3 regions of the Streptomyces sp. NPDC001513 genome follow, and region 2 is predicted to be linked to each of the others. Evidence: riboswitches for the same ligand, from Rfam matches in the RefSeq annotation. Region 2 holds a riboswitch; each other region holds the start of a gene.

Region 1 (5,252 bases), on a different contig from region 2:
CCTTGCAGCGCAGCTGTGACGTCCGGACCGCCTGAGCCGCCTCGAACGCCGGCGGGGCTGAACACAGCCCCGCCGGCGTTTGAGGCGCGGGCGCGGAGCGCCGTAAGGGGTCCGGGGCGGAGCCCCGGGAGCGGACCTGCGGGTCAGAACGCCGGGCGTTCGGGGTCCAGGTCGGCGCGGCCCTCCGCAGGAGAGGAGGCTTCGGCGAAGCGGCGTTGCGGAATGCGCCCCGCGCGAAACGCGAGCCGCCCCGCCGAGACGGCGTCCCGCATGGCGGACGCCATCAGCACCGGCTCCTGCGCCCGCGTCACCGCGGAGGCCAGCATCACCGCCGCGCAGCCCAGTTCCATCGCGAGGGCGGCGTCCGACGCCGTGCCCGCGCCCGCGTCCAGGATGACCGGCACCGACGCCCGCTCCGCGATCAGCTCGAAGTTGTGCGGGTTGCGGATGCCCATTCCCGAGCCGATGGGGGACCCGAGCGGCATGATCGCCGCGCAGCCCACGTCCTCCAGCTTCCGCGCGAGCACCGGGTCGTCGTTCGTGTAGGGGAGGACCGTGAAGCCCTCGTCCACCAGGATCTCGGCGGCGTCCAGCAGCTCGACGCCGTCCGGCAGGAGGGTCCGCTCGTCCGCGACCACCTCCAGCTTGATCCAGTCCGTGCCCAGCGCCTCCCGGGCCAGCCGGGCCGTGAGCACGGCCTCGCCCGCCGTGAAGCAGCCCGCCGTGTTGGGCAGGACCGCGATGCCGAGCCGGGTCAGGACGGAGAGGACGGAGCCCTGGACCGTGGGGTCGAGGCGCCGCATCGCGACCGTGGTGAGTTCGGTGCCGGACGCGACCAGGGAGCGTTCCAGCACGTCCAGGCTCGGGGCCCCGCCCGTGCCCATGATCAGGCGGGAGGAGAAGGTCCGGCCGCCCAGGGTGAGGAGGTCGTCGGCCATGCCGCTCAGCCCCCCTGGACCGCGGTGAGGATTTCGACCCGGTCGCCGTCGCCCACCGGCGTGGCCGGCCACTGCCCGCGCGGGACCACGGTCTCGTTGAGGGCCGCGGCGACGCCGGAGGGGGCCGCGGTCAGGGTGGCGACCACCGTGTCGAGCGTGGTGCCGGCCGCGAGCTCGCGCGGCTCGCCGTTGACGGAGACGGATACGGGGAGGCTCATGCGTACGACTCCTGACGTGCGGCGGAGAACCGGCGGGGGCTGAAGGGGCGCGCGATCTCCGGAAGTTCGCCGGTGGCCAGCAGCTCGGCGAGCACCTCACCGGTGAGCGGGGTCAGCAGCACCCCGTTGCGGTAGTGCCCGGTGGCCAGGTGCAGGCCCGGCAGGTCGGTCGGGCCGAGCAGCGGGGCGTTGTCGGGCGAGCCGGGGCGCAGCCCCGCCCGGGTCTCGGTGAGGGGGAGTTCGGTGATGCCGGGAACCAGTTCGTGGGCGTCGCGCAGGAGTTCGTAGACCCCGCCCGCGGTGACCGTGGTGTCCCAGCCGAGTTCCTCGCTGGTGGCGCCGACGACGAGCTCGCCGTTCTCGCGCGGCACCAGGTAGACGTGGCTGCCGCGGACGACCGCCCGGACGGTCCGGGAGAGGAACGGCGCGTAGGCCGGGGGCACCGACAGCCGCAGGACCTGTCCCTTGACCGGCCGTACGGGAGGCACCACCTCCGCCGGTACGCCCGCCAGCCGGCCGCTGAGCGAGCCCGCCGCCAGCACCACCTGGCCGGCGCGCAGCTCCGTACCGTCGTCGAGCGCGGCACCGGCCGCCCGGTCGGCGGTGACCAGCAGCCGTTCCACCGCAGCCCGGTGGATGATCACGCCGGCCCGCTCGCAGGCGGCGAGCAGGGCGGCCGCGAGCCGGCGCGGGTCGACCTGGTGGTCGCCGTCCACGCGCAGGCCGCCGCGTACGCCCGGGGCGAGCATGGGCTCCAGGCGGCGGCACTCGCGGCCGGTGAGCCACTCGGACTCCAGGCCGCAGCGGCGCTGGAGCGCGTGCAGTTCCCGCAGGTGGAGGCGGTCGTCGGCGTCGAGGGCGACGGCGAGGGTGCCGCAGGTGCGGAAGCCGATGTCGATGCCGCCGCTCGCGTCGGCGAGCTCGGCGGCGAACTCGGGATAGCGGGCGGCGGAGGCGAGGCCGAGGCCCAGCAGAGCTTCCTCGCCGTAGTGCAGTTCGGTGACGGGGGCGAGCATGCCGGCCGCGACCTGGGCGGCGCCGCCGCCGGGCGCCGGGTCGGCGAGTACGGTGCGCAGTCCGCGCGCCGCGGCCCGCCAGGCGGTGACCAGGCCGATGATCCCGCCCCCGATGACGAGGACGTCGGATCCCTTCCGAGATGTTCGGGATGAGTGCATGGGCGTCCAGCCCCTCCCTTCGCCGGCATGACCCGGATCAGGTTCGTACGGTCGGAGGCCGGCCAGCCTCCCTCTCAGCCCGGTGCGCCGGACTCCCGCGATAGGTACGGTGGCCAGACTAACCCGGCCGTGGACGGCCGGTAAGGCGGCACCTATTCCTGACGGAGCGTCAGATGACTAGGGTGGCCGGGTGAGCGAGCAGACGGAACACAATCAGCGCGGCGTCGTGATCGTCGGCGCCGGAATGGCCGGGGTGCAGACCGCGGTCGCCCTGCGCGAGCAGGGCTTCGACGGCCCCCTGACCCTGCTGGGAGCCGAACCCCACCAGCCCTACGACCGCCCCCCGCTGTCCAAGGCGGTCCTGCTCGGCAAGGCCGAGGACTCCGCCTTCGACGTGGACTTCGAGGGGCTCGGCATCGAGCTGCGGCTCGGCACCGAGGTCACCGGACTGCGGGCCGCCGACCGCGAGCTGGACACCGAGGCCGGCCCGGTCCCGTACGGGGTCCTCGTGCTGGCGACCGGCGCCGAGCCGCTGACCCTGCCCGGCACCGAGGGCGTCCCCGGCGTCCACCTGCTGCGCACCCTGGACGACGCGGCACGGCTGCGCCCGGTCCTGGCGGCGGCGCCCTCGACGGTGGTCGTCGGGGCGGGCTGGATCGGCGCCGAGTTCGCCACCGCGGCCCGTGAGGCGGGCTGCGCGGTGACCGTGGTCGAGGCGGCGGACCGGGTGCTGGCGGGGGCGCTGCCCGCCGAGGTCGCCGAGCCGATGGCCCGCTGGTACGGGGAGGCCGGCGCCGAGCTGATCACCGGCGCGAAGGTGGCCGGGATCGAGGAGGGGCGGGTCCTGCTCGCGGACGGGCGGACCCTGCCGGCCGGCGCGGTCGTCGTGGGCATCGGCGCCCGGCCCGCCACCGGATGGCTGGCCGGGACCGGGGTGGAACGGGGCCCCGACGGCTCGGTCACCGCCGACGCCCACCTGCGTACCTCCCTGCCCGGGGTGTACGCCGTCGGCGACTGCGCCTCCTTCCCGTCCGGGCGGTACGGGAAGCGGCTGCTCGTCCACCACTGGGACAACGCGCTCCAGGGGCCGCGGACGGTCGCGGCGAACATCCTGGCCGGAGCCGGGGCGGCCGGGGCGGCGGGCGAGGTCTACGACCCGGTGCCGTACTTCTGGTCGGAGCAGTTCGGGCGCTTCGTGCAGTACGCCGGGCACCACGGCGGGGCCGACACCCTCCTCTGGCGCGGCGACCCGGCCGGAGCGGCCTGGTCGGTGTGCTGGCTGCGGGCCGGCGCCCTGGTCGCGGTCCTGGCGGTGGGCCGCCCCCGGGACGTGGCCCAGGGCCGGAAGCTCATCGAGGCGGCGGTGCCCCTGGACCCGTCCAAGGTCGCGGACCCCGCCACGCCCTTGAAGTCGGCCACCGCCTGACGGCTCCGGGGCTCCGCCCGCACCGGGGTCCGGGGCGGAGCCCCGGAGCGGGCGGCGACCCGTACGGGGCTGCCCAGGTACCGGCGGCGGAGCCGAGATGGCAGGCTTGTCTCCGTGACCCAGATTGACGCAAAGATCGATGCCCTTGTCCCCTCGTGGCTGCACCTCCCCGACATCGCGGAGATGCTGAACGTCGAGGTGACGCGGGTCCGCCAGATGGTGAAGGAAGGGCAGCTCATCGCCGTACGCCGGGGCGAGAACCGCGCCCTGCAGGTACCGGCTCCCTTCATCGACGGTGACAAGGTCGTCAAGGGCCTGGTCGGCTTGCTGACCGTGCTGCGCGACGACCGCTTCACCGACGAGGAGATCCTGGAGTGGCTCTTCACCGAGGATCCGACCCTGCCCGGCACGCCCGTGCAGGCGCTGAGCGAGAATCGCGGCACGGAGGTGAAGCGCCGCGCTCAGGCGCTCGCCCTCTGACCTGATCCGCAGCTCGCTCCACCGCGGTGTACGGGCGCCGCGCCCGTACACCGCCTCCACCACGGGGGGTTCACCCATGCAGCTGTCCGACGCCCGGCTCTACCTCTGCACGGACGCCCGCAAGCGGCAGGGTGACCTCCCCGAGTTCCTCGACGCCGTCCTGGCCGGAGGCGTGGACATCGTCCAGCTCCGGGACAAGGGCATGGAGGCGGGGGAGGAACTCGAACACCTCCGCGTGTTCGCCGAGGCCGCACGCCGCCACGGCAAGCTCCTCGCCGTGAACGACCGCGCCGACGTCGCCCACGCCATCGGCTCCGACGTCCTGCACCTCGGCCAGGGCGACATCCCCGTCCCCGCGGCCCGCGCCATCCTCGGCGAGGGGGTGCTGATCGGCCGTTCCTGCCATGCCGAGGACGAGGTCGACGCGGCCGTCGCCGAGCCCGGCGTGGACTACTTCTGCACCGGCCCCTGCTGGCCCACGCCCACCAAGCCCGGCCGCCACGCCCCCGGCCTGGGGCTGGTCCGGTACGCGGCCTCGCTGGAGCAGGACCGCCCCTGGTTCGCCATCGGCGGCATCGACAGCACGAACCTGGACGAGGTGCTGGACGCCGGCGCCACCCGCGTCGTGGTCGTCCGCGCCCTCACCGAGGCCACCGACCCCGGTGCGGCCGCCGCGGAGCTCGCCAAGCGCGTCCGGGCCCGGCTCGGCTGAGTCCTGTCCGCCCGGACACAGGGCGAGCGGAGGGTGCAGGACGAGGGCCTAGCGCCTCGTACCCCCGCTTGACCAGACCCCGCCCTCCAGGTGTCCAAAAACGTGTCCAAAAGGCGGACAGCGCTTCGGTGACCGGCCGGCCGCGTCTAACCTGCCCACATGGCCTCTGGTACCGCTTCCACCTGGTCGGATCGTGCACACACGGTCCGCGACCTCCTCGCGTCCGGGCGCTCGTACTCCTTCGAGTTCTGGGCCCCGAAGACGGAGAAGGGCGAACGCAACCTCTGGAACGCCCTGCGCCGG
Region 2 (5,252 bases):
CACCGCGTACCACCTGCTGCGCACCCTCACGCACGAGGGCTATCTGCGCCGGGAGGGCGGTGTCTTCGTCCTGGGCGACGCCGCGGGTCGGCTCGCCGGTGGGGGACTCCAGCAGAAACGTCGCAGCATGATCCTCGACTCCCTCGCGCACTTCCGCGACGCGGTCGGGGCCCCCGTCTACTTCGCGGTCTACCGCGAGGGCGAGATCGAGGTCGTCGGCGTTTCCGACACCCAGTCCAGCCCGGCCTGCGAGGAGTGGGCCGACTTCCGTGAGACCGGCCATGCGCACGCCATCGGGCAGTGCCTGCTCGGACAACTCGACGAGGAAATGCGCAAGGACCATTACGACCGTCATCCGGTTGAGCCGATCACCGCTTATACCGTGCGGGATCTCCGGTCCCTGGAGTACCGGATCGGGGCCCTCGGGCGAATGCAGCCAGTAACCGAACGCCAGGAATATGCACTTGGCACAGTCTGTGCGGCCATCCCCATCACAGCGGGCGATACCGCCGCAACCATGGCGATTTCTCTCCCCTTGCACCAGGAAGATCGATTGCTCTATGTAGTCGATCGGCTACGGAGTGAAGTAGGCGCGCTGTTGAGCACCCTCTCGTTCTCTATCAGTATCTGAAAACTCACTCCTTGTGATCTGCTAGCGCTTCCACCACTCTTGTCAAGAGGAGCCTGGGGGATCATTCCTGGCCACTTCCACTACAGCGGGGTAGGCAATGCGCGAGTCGGTACAGGCAGAGGTCATGATGAGTTTCCTCGTTTCCGAGGAGCTCTCGTTCAGGATTCCGGTGGAACTCCGGTACGACGCCCGTGATCCCTACGCGGTCCGGCTGACCTTCCACCTTCCCGGAGACGCGCCCGTGACCTGGGCGTTCGGCCGGGAGCTCCTCCTCGACGGCATCAACAAGCCGTGCGGTGACGGCGATGTGCACATCGCCCCCACCACTCCGGAAGACCTGTCCGACGTCCACATCCGGCTGCAGGTCGGCGGCGACAGGGCCCTGTTCCGCGCCAGCGCGGCGCCGCTCGTCGCGTTCCTCGACCGCACCGACCGGCTCGTACCGCTCGGACAGGAGCGCAACCTGGGCGACTTCGAGGAGAACCTCGACGAGGCGCTCGGCAAGATCCTGGCCGAGTCGAAGCAGAACGAGCAGAACGCCGGCTGACGCCCGACCCTCAGCGCTTGCGCCGCCGGCCCCGGCCGCCGCGGACCGGTCCCGAGGCCGGCGCGACGTCCGGGGATCCCGGCCGGTCGGCGGAAACCACCAGCGAGGCCAGCGCCGTCGTCACGGGGACCGAGGCCACCAGTCCGATCGAGCCCACGAGGGTCCGTACGATCTCCACCGCGACCAGCTCGCTGTTCGCCACCGACCCCATGCTGCTGTTCGCGATGGAGAACAGCAGGAGCAGCGGCAGCGCGGCACCCGCGTAGGCCAGCACCAGGGTGTTGACCACCGAGGCGATGTGGTCGCGGCCGATCCGGATCGCCGCCCGGTACAGGCCGCGCGGCCCCATCGAGGGGTCCGCCGCGTGCAGTTCCCAGACCGCCGAGGTCTGGGTGACCGTCACATCGTCGAGCACGCCCAGCGATCCGATGATCACGCTTGCGAGCAGCAGACCGCTCATGTCGATGTCCGGGTAGAGCCCGTGGATCAGCCCGGTGTTGTCGTCCGTGTTGCCGGTGAGGGACGCCCAGTCGATGAACACCGAGCCCAGCAGGCCGATCAGCAGCAGCGAGGCGAGGGTGCCGAGGACGGCGACCGAGGTGCGGGCGGTCAGGCCGTGGCACATGTAGAGCGCGATCAGCATGATGGCGCTCGCCCCGATCACCGCGACCACGAGCGGGTTCGAACCCTGCAGGATGGCCGGGAGGATGAAGAGGGTCAGCACGCCGAAGCTGACGATCAGCGCGATCAGGGCGAACAGGCCGCGCATCCGCCCGACGAGGACGACCGAAACCGCGAAGATGCCGGCCAGCACCGCCAGGGGGATCTTGCGGTTCACGTCGATCACGGAGTATTGGAGGTCCTGGGGCGCGTCCGGCGCGTACGCCACGACCACCTCCTGGCCGTCCGTCAACTGCCGTGGCGCACCCGGCTGGACGATCTCCACGAAGGTGCGGCCCTTGTCCGGGCCGGTGCCGACCTCGATGGTGGCCTTCTTGCACTCGCCGGTCTGCGCCGCCTGGGCCTCGCGGCCCTCGGGCGTGGTGGGGTCGGCGGTCGGCGGTACCTGCGCGGCGTTCACGGACTTGCAGTCGACCTGTTCGAGGGAGACGACCTTGCCCTGCTGGGTCTGGCGGTCGAAGCCCACCCCCGTGCGCTCGTGGGAGGGGGCGCCGCCCGGCCAGAGCACCACCATGCCGATGAAGACGGCGGTGGCGAAGGGGATCAGTACGGCCGCGATGACCTTGCGCAGGTGCTTCGAGACGGGGGCCGCCGGACCGTGGCCGTGGCTGTGGGCATGGCCGCCGGAGTGACCGCCGGAGTGACCGGCGGACGGCCCGGACGAGTGCTCTGCGGAGTGCCCGGAGCCGTGGTGCTCGTGGCCGTTGTGGCCGTGGGGCTCTGTGGGCTCGGTGGGGGGCTGCGGCGAGGGCGTCACCAGCAGATCATCGCAAGAGATGAGGGGGCCCACTGTTCAGCACGCCATGGATGACGCTAGCGTGGGGGCACCTTTGCACAACGCGGGAGCTCGGAGCACCGGGCTGAGAGGACGCTGATCACCGTACGCGCATCACGGATGCGTACGGGAGGAGGCTGCGTCGACCGCCGAACCTGTTACCGGGTAATGCCGGCGTAGGGAGATAGGTCTCATGACCATTCAGGACGCACGCACGCCTGCCGTCAGCCAGGACGCCGACGGCCAGACCGAGCGCCAGCCCGGCTGGCACAAGGGCTACGTCGCGGGCTCCCGCCCCGACATCCGGGTGCCGGTCCGCCAGGTCCACCTCACCAACGGCAAGGACGTGACGCTCTACGACACGTCCGGTCCGTACACCGACCCGCAGATCGAGACCGACGTCCGCCGGGGCCTCGCCCCGCTGCGCGAGAACTGGATCATCGGCCGCGGCGACACCGAGGAGTACGCGGGCCGTCCCGTGCGCCCCGAGGACGACGGCATCAAGCACACCTCGCCGCGCGGTGGCCTCAAGAACCTCGACGCGGTCTTCCCGGGCCGCCCGCGCCAGCCCCGCCGGGGCCGTGGCGGCGCCGCCGTCACGCAGCTCGCGTACGCCCGCCGGGGCGAGATCACCCCGGAGATGGAGTACGTCGCGATCCGCGAGAACGTCTCCCCCGAGGTCGTCCGCGAGGAGATCGCCGCAGGTCGCGCGGTGCTTCCCGCGAACGTGAACCACCCCGAGATCGAGCCGATGATCATCGGCAAGCGGTTCCTGGTGAAGGTCAACGCCAACATCGGCAACTCCGCGGTCACCTCCTCCATCGAGGAGGAGGTCGACAAGATGACCTGGGCGACCAAGTGGGGCGCCGACACGGTCATGGACCTCTCGACGGGCCGCAACATCCACACCACCCGCGAGTGGGTGCTGCGCAACTCCCCCGTCCCGATCGGCACCGTGCCGCTCTACCAGGCGCTGGAGAAGGTCGACGGCCGCGCCGAGGACCTGACCTGGGAGATCTACAAGGACACGGTCATCGAGCAGGCCGAGCAGGGCGTCGACTACATGACGGTCCACGCCGGCGTGCTGCTGCCCTACGTGCCGCTGACCGCCCGCCGCAAGACCGGCATCGTCTCGCGCGGCGGCTCGATCATGGCCGCGTGGTGCCTCGCGCACCACAAGGAGAACTTCCTCTACACGAACTTCGAGGAGCTCTGCGAGATCCTCGCGACGTACGACGTCACGTACTCGCTGGGCGACGGCCTGCGCCCCGGCTCCATCGCGGACGCCAACGACGCGGCCCAGTTCGCCGAGCTGAAGACGCTGGGCGAGCTCAACACGATCGCCAAGCGGCACAACGTCCAGACGATGATCGAGGGCCCGGGCCACGTCCCGATGCACAAGATCAAGGAGAACATCGACCTCCAGCAGGAGATCTGCGAGGAGGCGCCGTTCTACACGCTCGGCCCGCTGACCACGGACGTCGCTCCCGCGTACGACCACATCACCTCGGGCATCGGCGCCGCGATGATCGCCTGGTGGGGCACCGCGATGCTCTGCTACGTCACGCCCAAGGAGCACCTGGGCCTGCCCAACCGCGACGACGTGAAGACCGGCGTCATCACGTACAAGATCGCGGCGCACGCCGCCGACCTGGCCAAGGGGCACCCCGGCGCCCAGGAGTGGGACGACGCGCTGTCGGACGCGCGGTTCGAGTTCCGCTGGGAGGACCAGTTCAACCTGGCCCTCGACCCGGTCACGGCCCGTGAGTTCCACGACGAGACGCTGCCCGCCGAGCCGGCCAAGACCGCGCACTTCTGCTCCATGTGCGGTCCGAAGTTCTGCTCGATGAAGATCTCGCAGGACATCCGCCGCGAGCACGGCGGTGACCTGAAGGCCGACGAGATCCAGGCGGGCATGGCGGAGAAGTCCGCCGAGTTCGCGGCCTCGGGCAACCGCGTCTACCTGCCGCTGGCCGACTGACGCGACGTACGACCGGAGGGCGCCGCTCCAAGGCCTGTCGGGCCGGGGCGGCGCCTGCCGTTTCAGGCGACCACGAGGTACGGGTCCACCTTGCGCCGGGCGAAACCGAGGTTGGCGAGGACCCGGTCCCGGTGCTCGTCGGGGAGGGCGTCGCCCGCGAGGAGCCGTTCGCAGCAGTCCAGCGACTCCTGGTACTCGCCGACCCAGTAGGCGGCCACGGCGAGTTCGTCGAGGGCGCGCCACTCGTGCCAGTCGAACTCGACGAACAGGACGTCGTCGGGGCGGGGGATCCGTACGGCCTGCCGGGCGAACATGTACGCCAGGGGCCAGCGGCCGTCGTTGCGGCAGATGCGGGCCAGATCGCCGAGCGGCTCGGCCCGCGAGGGCCGGCTCTCGTGGGCGCGCAGGTAGCGGTCCGTCACCTCGGCCGCAGGTCTCCCGAGGCGGGCCGCGAGCCGCGCCGCGTAGAGCCGGGCGCAGAAGGCTTCCTCGGCGAATCCGGCCATGCCCGCGCGGAGGTCGTAGGCGGCGAGGGACTTCTCCGCTTCTCCCGCGTCGCGCCAGCTCTGCGCCAGATAGAACGCGTAGCGGGCATTGTCCGGTTCCTCGGCCAGCCCTTGTTCGAGGATCCCCGCGT
Region 3 (5,252 bases), on a different contig from region 2:
GCTCACCGAAGCGGACCGACACCCCTTCCAGCTGAAGCAGTGTCATCAGAACTCCCCGGAGGTCTTGTCGGGTCGCAGTCGCTCCAGCACCAGCAGGGACACCGCGCACACCAGCATCAGGATCGTGCTCAGGGCCATCGCCTGCCCGTAGTTCATCTCGCCGGCCCGCCCCAGCAGCCGCGCCACGGCCACCGGCAGCGTCGGCCGGTCCGCCCGCGCGATGAACACGGTCGCGCCGAACTCGCCCAGCGAGACGGCGAAGGCGAATCCGGCGGCGATCAGCAGCGCCCGCCGCACCAGCGGCAGGTCCACCTCCCGCCAGGCCCGCAGCGGCGACGCGCCGAGCACCGCGGCCGCCTCCCGCAGCCGCCCGTCGACCGCGCGCAGCACCGGCAGCATCGTCCGTACGACGAAGGGCACGCCCACCAACGCCTGCGCCAGCGGCACCAGGATCCACGAGGTCCGCAGGTCCAGCGGCGGCTTGTCGAGGGTGATCAGGAAGCCGAAGCCCACCGTCACGGCGGACACCCCGAGGGGCAGCATCAGCAGCGCGTCGAAGCCGCGTACGAAGCGGCCCGCGCGCCGGGTCAGCGCGGCGGCCGCGAGTCCCCCGATGAACAGGGCGATCGCGGTGGCGGCGAGCGCGTACCGCAGGGAGTTCCCGATCGCCTCCAGCGGCGGCACCAGGAAGGTTCCGCCGCCGGCGCCCGCGTCCTGGAGCGCGCGGTAGAAGCCGAGGCCGTATCCGCCGGGGGCGTCGAAGGACCGCTCGACCAGCACGCCCAGCGGGAGCACGATCAGCAGCGCCACGGTCAGCAGCACCGCGCCCAGCAGCGTGCGCTGCGCCCAGCCGCGCGGCCGGTGCGTGGTCCGGCCCGGGTCCACCAGCCGCAGTGCGGTCTCCCGTCGGCGCACGGTCCGGGCGTGCACGGCGAGGATCCCGCCGATCGCCGCGAACTGCACCATCGTCAGCACGGCGGCCGTCGGCAGGTCCAGGAGCTGCGCGGTCTGCCGGTAGACCTCCACCTCCAGGGTGGAGTACGCGGGCCCGCCCAGGATCAGTACGACGCCGAAGGAGCTGAAGGTGAACAGGAAGACCATCAGCGAGGCGGCGGCCACCGACGGAACCAGCGCGGGCAGGGTCACGCGCCGCCAGGCGGCGAACCGGCCGGCGCCCAGCACCCGGGCGGCCTCCTCCTGGCGCGGGTCCAGCTGGGCCCACAGCCCGCCGACCGTGCGGACGACGACCGCGTAGTTGAAGAAGACGTGCGCGAGGAGGATCGCCCAGACGGTGGTGTCGAGCCGGACCCCCATCGTTTCGTCCATCAGCCCGCCGCGCCCCAGCAGGGCGAGGAAGGCGGTGCCGACGACCACGGTCGGCAGTACGAAGGGAACGGTGACCACGGCCCGCAGCAGCTGCTTGCCGGGGAACTCGAAGCGCGCGAAGACGTACGCGCCGGGGAGTGCGATCAGCAGCGTGAGCGCGGTGGAGGCGAGCGCCTGCCAGGTGGTGAACCACAGCACGTCGGCGATGTCGGGCCGGCTCAGCACCTCGCCGATCCGGCCGAACTGCCAGCCCTCGTCGGTCTTGAGGCCGCGGCCGACGATCGCGGCGACCGGGTAGGCGAAGAACAGCCCGAAGAAGGCCAGGGGCACGGCCATCAGGGCGAGCCGGACGGCGGTCGCCCGGCCGCCCTCGCGGGGGCCGGGGCCCGGCGCGGCGCCCCCCGACGCCGCGCCCGACCCCTTGGTACCGCTTACTTCACGACGAGCGAGGTCCATGCCTTGACCCACTGCTCACGGTTCTTGGCGATGGTCTCGGGAGCCACGTTCTCCGGCTTCTCGACCACCACTCCGTGCTTGGTGAACAGCTCCGGCAGGGAAGCGTCCTTCGTCACCGGGTTCACGAACATCTGGAGCGGCATGTCCTCCTGGAACTTCTTGCTGATCAGGAAGTCCACGAGGGCCTTGCCGCCCGCCTCGTTCTTCGCGCCCTTGAGCAGGCCGGCGAACTCGACCTGGCGGAAGCAGGTGCCGGTGGCGACGCCCGTGGGGGCCTCGGCCGGCTGCGGCTCGCCGTACAGCACCTCGACCGGCGGGCTGGAGGCGTAGGAGACGACCAGCGGGCGGTCGCCCTTGGCCTTCTTGCCGCCCGCGGAGCCGGAGAACCGCTCGTTGTAGGCCTGCTCCCAGCCGTCGACGACCTCGACGCCGTTGGCCTTGAGCTTGCTCCAGTAGTCCTTCCAGCCGTCCTCGCCGTACTTGCCGACGGAGGCGAGCAGGAAGCCGAGGCCGGGCGAGGAGGTCGCGGCGTTCTCGGTGACCAGCAGGTCCTTGTACTCGGGCTTGACCAGGTCGTCCAGCGTCTGCGGCGGGGCGATCTTCTTGTCGGCGAAGTAGGCCTTGTCGTAGTTGACGCAGATGTCGCCGGAGTCGATGGGGGTGACCCGGTGCTCCTTGTCGAGCACGTACTCGGGCTTGACCGCGTCCAGGCCCTTGGCCTCGTACGGCGTGAAGATGCCGTTGTCGAGGGCGCGCGAGAGCAGGGTGTTGTCGACGCCGAAGAACACGTCGCCGCGCGGGGAGCCCTTGGTGAGGATCTCCTGGTTCAGGGCGGCGCCGGCGTCGCCGGACTTCAGCACCTTGACGGTGTAGCCGCTCTGCTGCTCGAACTCCTTGAGGACCGTGTCGGTCACGTTGAAGGAGTCGTGGGAGACGAGCGTGACGGTCTTGTCGGTCGTGCCCGCGGACTTGTCGTCGGAGCCGCCGCATGCGCTCAGCGTGGTGACGCCCAGCGCGGCCGCGAGCGCGGCGCCCGCGATCTTCTTGGTGGTGCTCACTGGTGAATTCCTCCTGGGATGTCCAGGAGAAGACGCGGCCCTGTCCGGCGCTCTGTGGGAGCGGACGCCGGGCAGGGCGCAACAGCTTGAGTGGTGACCGAACTTCCTACCCCGAATGACCGGGGCGAGGTTCAGAGGGTCTGCGGATGACGGATACCGCACTCTCAGCGCTGTGGCGCTCCCCTGTCGGAATATGAAATTGGTTCGGCCACAGGGTACCCCGTGGCCGAATATGACCTCCGCTGACCGGAACCTAGCGCTCCGAGGCCGCGAGCTGGCCGCACGCGCCGTCGATCTCCTGGCCGCGGGTGTCACGCACGGTCACGGGCACGCCGTGGCGGGCGATGGCCTCCACGAAGGCCTTCTCGTCCTCGGGCCGCGAGGCGGTCCACTTCGAGCCGGGCGTGGGGTTCAGCGGGATCAGGTTGACGTGGACGCGCTTGCCCTTGAGCAGCTTGCCCAGCAGGTCGCCACGCCAGGCCTGGTCGTTGATGTCGCGGATCAGGGCGTACTCGATGGAGATCCGGCGGCCGGACTTCTCCGCGTACTCCCAGGCCGCGCCGAGCACCTCGCGGACGTTCCAGCGGGTGTTCACGGGGACCAGCGTGTCGCGCAGCTCGTCGTCGGGCGCGTGCAGCGAGACGGCGAGACGGCACTTGAAGCCCTCGTCGGCGAACCGCAGCATGGCCGGGACCAGGCCGACGGTGGACACGGTGATGCCCCGCTGCGACAGGCCGAGGCCGTCGGGCTCGGGGTCGGTGAGCCGGCGGATGGCACCGACCACGCGGTTGTAGTTGGCGAGCGGCTCGCCCATGCCCATGAAGACGATGTTCGACAGCCGCGCCGGGCCGCCGGGGACCTCGCCGTCGCGCAGCGCGCGCATGCCGTCGACGATCTGGTGCACGATCTCGGCGGTGGAGAGGTTGCGGTCGAGGCCCGCCTGGCCGGTGGCGCAGAACGGGCAGTTCATGCCGCAGCCGGCCTGCGAGGAGATGCACATGGTGACCCGGTCGGGGTAGCGCATCAGCACGGACTCGACGAGCGTGCCGTCGTGCAGCTTCCACAGGGTCTTGCGGGTGGTGTCGTCGTCGCACGAGATGTGCCGGATGACGTTCATCAGGTCCGGCAGCAGCTCCTGCTGGAGCTTCTCCCGCGAAGCCGCCGGGATGTCGGTCCACTCGGCCGGGTCGTGCGCGTAGCGCGCGAAGTAGTGCTGGGAGAGCTGCTTGGCCCGGAACGGCTTCTCGCCGATCGCGGCGACCGCCTCACGGCGCTCGGCCGGGGTCATGTCGGCGAGGTGCCGGGGCGGCCGCTTCGCTCCGCGGGGGGCGACAAAAGTGAGCTCACCCGGGACAGGACGGGGGGCCATGCGGTACTCCTCAGTACGACGAGGTGGGGGTCACCCCGCGCATGCAGGGCCGGTCTGCGGCTCGGCCGCGAGACGGAAAGGGCGCGCCGCGTACACGCGGCGCGCCCTCCAGGATAACCCGAGCCCTGTCTCAGCCGGTGCCGACGAAGGCGGCGAGCAGCAGCCACACCACGGGAGCGGTCGGCAGCAGCGAATCGAGCCGGTCCATGATGCCGCCATGGCCCGGCAGCAGGGTGCCCATGTCCTTGATGCCCAGGTCCCGCTTGATCATGGACTCGCCCAGGTCGCCCAGTGTGGCGCTGACCGCGACCGCGAGGCCGAGCAGGAGGCCCTGCCACCAGGCGCCGCCCTCGATCAGGAACTCCATGCACAGCGCGCCGGCCGCCATCGCGAAGGCCACCGCGCCGAAGAGTCCCTCGCGGGTCTTTCCGGGGCTGATGCGCGGCGCGAGCTTGGTCTTCCCGAAGCGCCAGCCGACCGCGTAGGCGCCGGTGTCGCTGACCACGGTCAGGAGCAGGAAGGTGATCACGCGCTCGGGGCCGTCGTCGGCGGTGAGCAGCATCGCGACGAAGGTGGCGAGGAAGGGCACGTAGAACGCCGCGAAGGCGCCCGCCGTGACGTCCTTGAGGTAGTCCTCGGGCGGTTCGGTCATCCGCCACACCAGGACCGCCAGCACGGTCAGGGCCATGGCGACCCAGGCGCCCTCGGCCCCCCGGACGTACCCGGCGATGACCATGGCCGCGCCGCCGACCGCGAGCGGGACCAGCGGGGCCTTGATGTCCTTCTTCTCCTGCAGCCGGGAGGTCAGCTCCCACAGGCCCACGACGACCGCGACGACGATGACGCCGACGAAGACGGCCTTGACGATGAGCAGCGAGGCGAAGATCACCGCGCCGAGACCGACGCCGACCCCTATGGCGGCACGCAGGTCCCGGCCCGCGCGCTTCTTGGGCGGCGGCGAGGCGTCCTGCGGCTGCGGGGCATGCGGAGGCGGGGGGCTGGGCATGGGCTCCTGCGGCGGCGTATCGGCGCGGAAGAGGGGG

What was found. A riboswitch is a leader RNA that binds a small molecule or an ion and turns the genes downstream of it on or off. The one in region 2 is predicted to bind thiamine pyrophosphate.
Region 1: another riboswitch for thiamine pyrophosphate. It lies ahead of thiO (glycine oxidase ThiO); the one in region 2 lies ahead of thiC (phosphomethylpyrimidine synthase ThiC).
Region 3: another riboswitch for thiamine pyrophosphate. It lies ahead of ACFYZ4_RS19030 (thiamine ABC transporter substrate-binding protein); the one in region 2 lies ahead of thiC (phosphomethylpyrimidine synthase ThiC).

The regions. Positions count from the first base shown of each region.
Region 1 is NZ_JBIAVU010000003.1:201,348-206,599, forward strand. It holds gene ACFYZ4_RS07450 (thiazole synthase) at 144-938, opposite strand; gene thiS (sulfur carrier protein ThiS) at 944-1,156, opposite strand; gene thiO (glycine oxidase ThiO) at 1,153-2,331, opposite strand; TPP riboswitch at 2,329-2,440, opposite strand; gene ACFYZ4_RS07465 (FAD-dependent oxidoreductase) at 2,522-3,757, shown strand; gene ACFYZ4_RS07470 (Rv2175c family DNA-binding protein) at 3,872-4,237, shown strand; gene thiE (thiamine phosphate synthase) at 4,314-4,949, shown strand; gene metF (methylenetetrahydrofolate reductase [NAD(P)H]) at 5,109-5,252, shown strand, end outside.
Region 2 is NZ_JBIAVU010000011.1:137,540-142,791, forward strand. It holds gene ACFYZ4_RS24900 (IclR family transcriptional regulator) at 1-631, shown strand, start outside; gene ACFYZ4_RS24905 (SsgA family sporulation/cell division regulator) at 729-1,178, shown strand; gene ACFYZ4_RS24910 (YibE/F family protein) at 1,189-2,616, opposite strand; TPP riboswitch at 2,689-2,834, shown strand; gene thiC (phosphomethylpyrimidine synthase ThiC) at 2,828-4,615, shown strand; gene ACFYZ4_RS24920 (glycosyltransferase) at 4,678-5,252, opposite strand, start outside.
Region 3 is NZ_JBIAVU010000008.1:106,962-112,213, forward strand. It holds gene ACFYZ4_RS19020 (ABC transporter ATP-binding protein) at 1-46, opposite strand, end outside; gene ACFYZ4_RS19025 (ABC transporter permease) at 46-1,662, opposite strand; gene ACFYZ4_RS19030 (thiamine ABC transporter substrate-binding protein) at 1,758-2,840, opposite strand; TPP riboswitch at 2,926-3,035, opposite strand; gene rlmN (23S rRNA (adenine(2503)-C(2))-methyltransferase RlmN) at 3,094-4,209, opposite strand; gene ACFYZ4_RS19040 (phosphatidate cytidylyltransferase) at 4,340-5,252, opposite strand, start outside.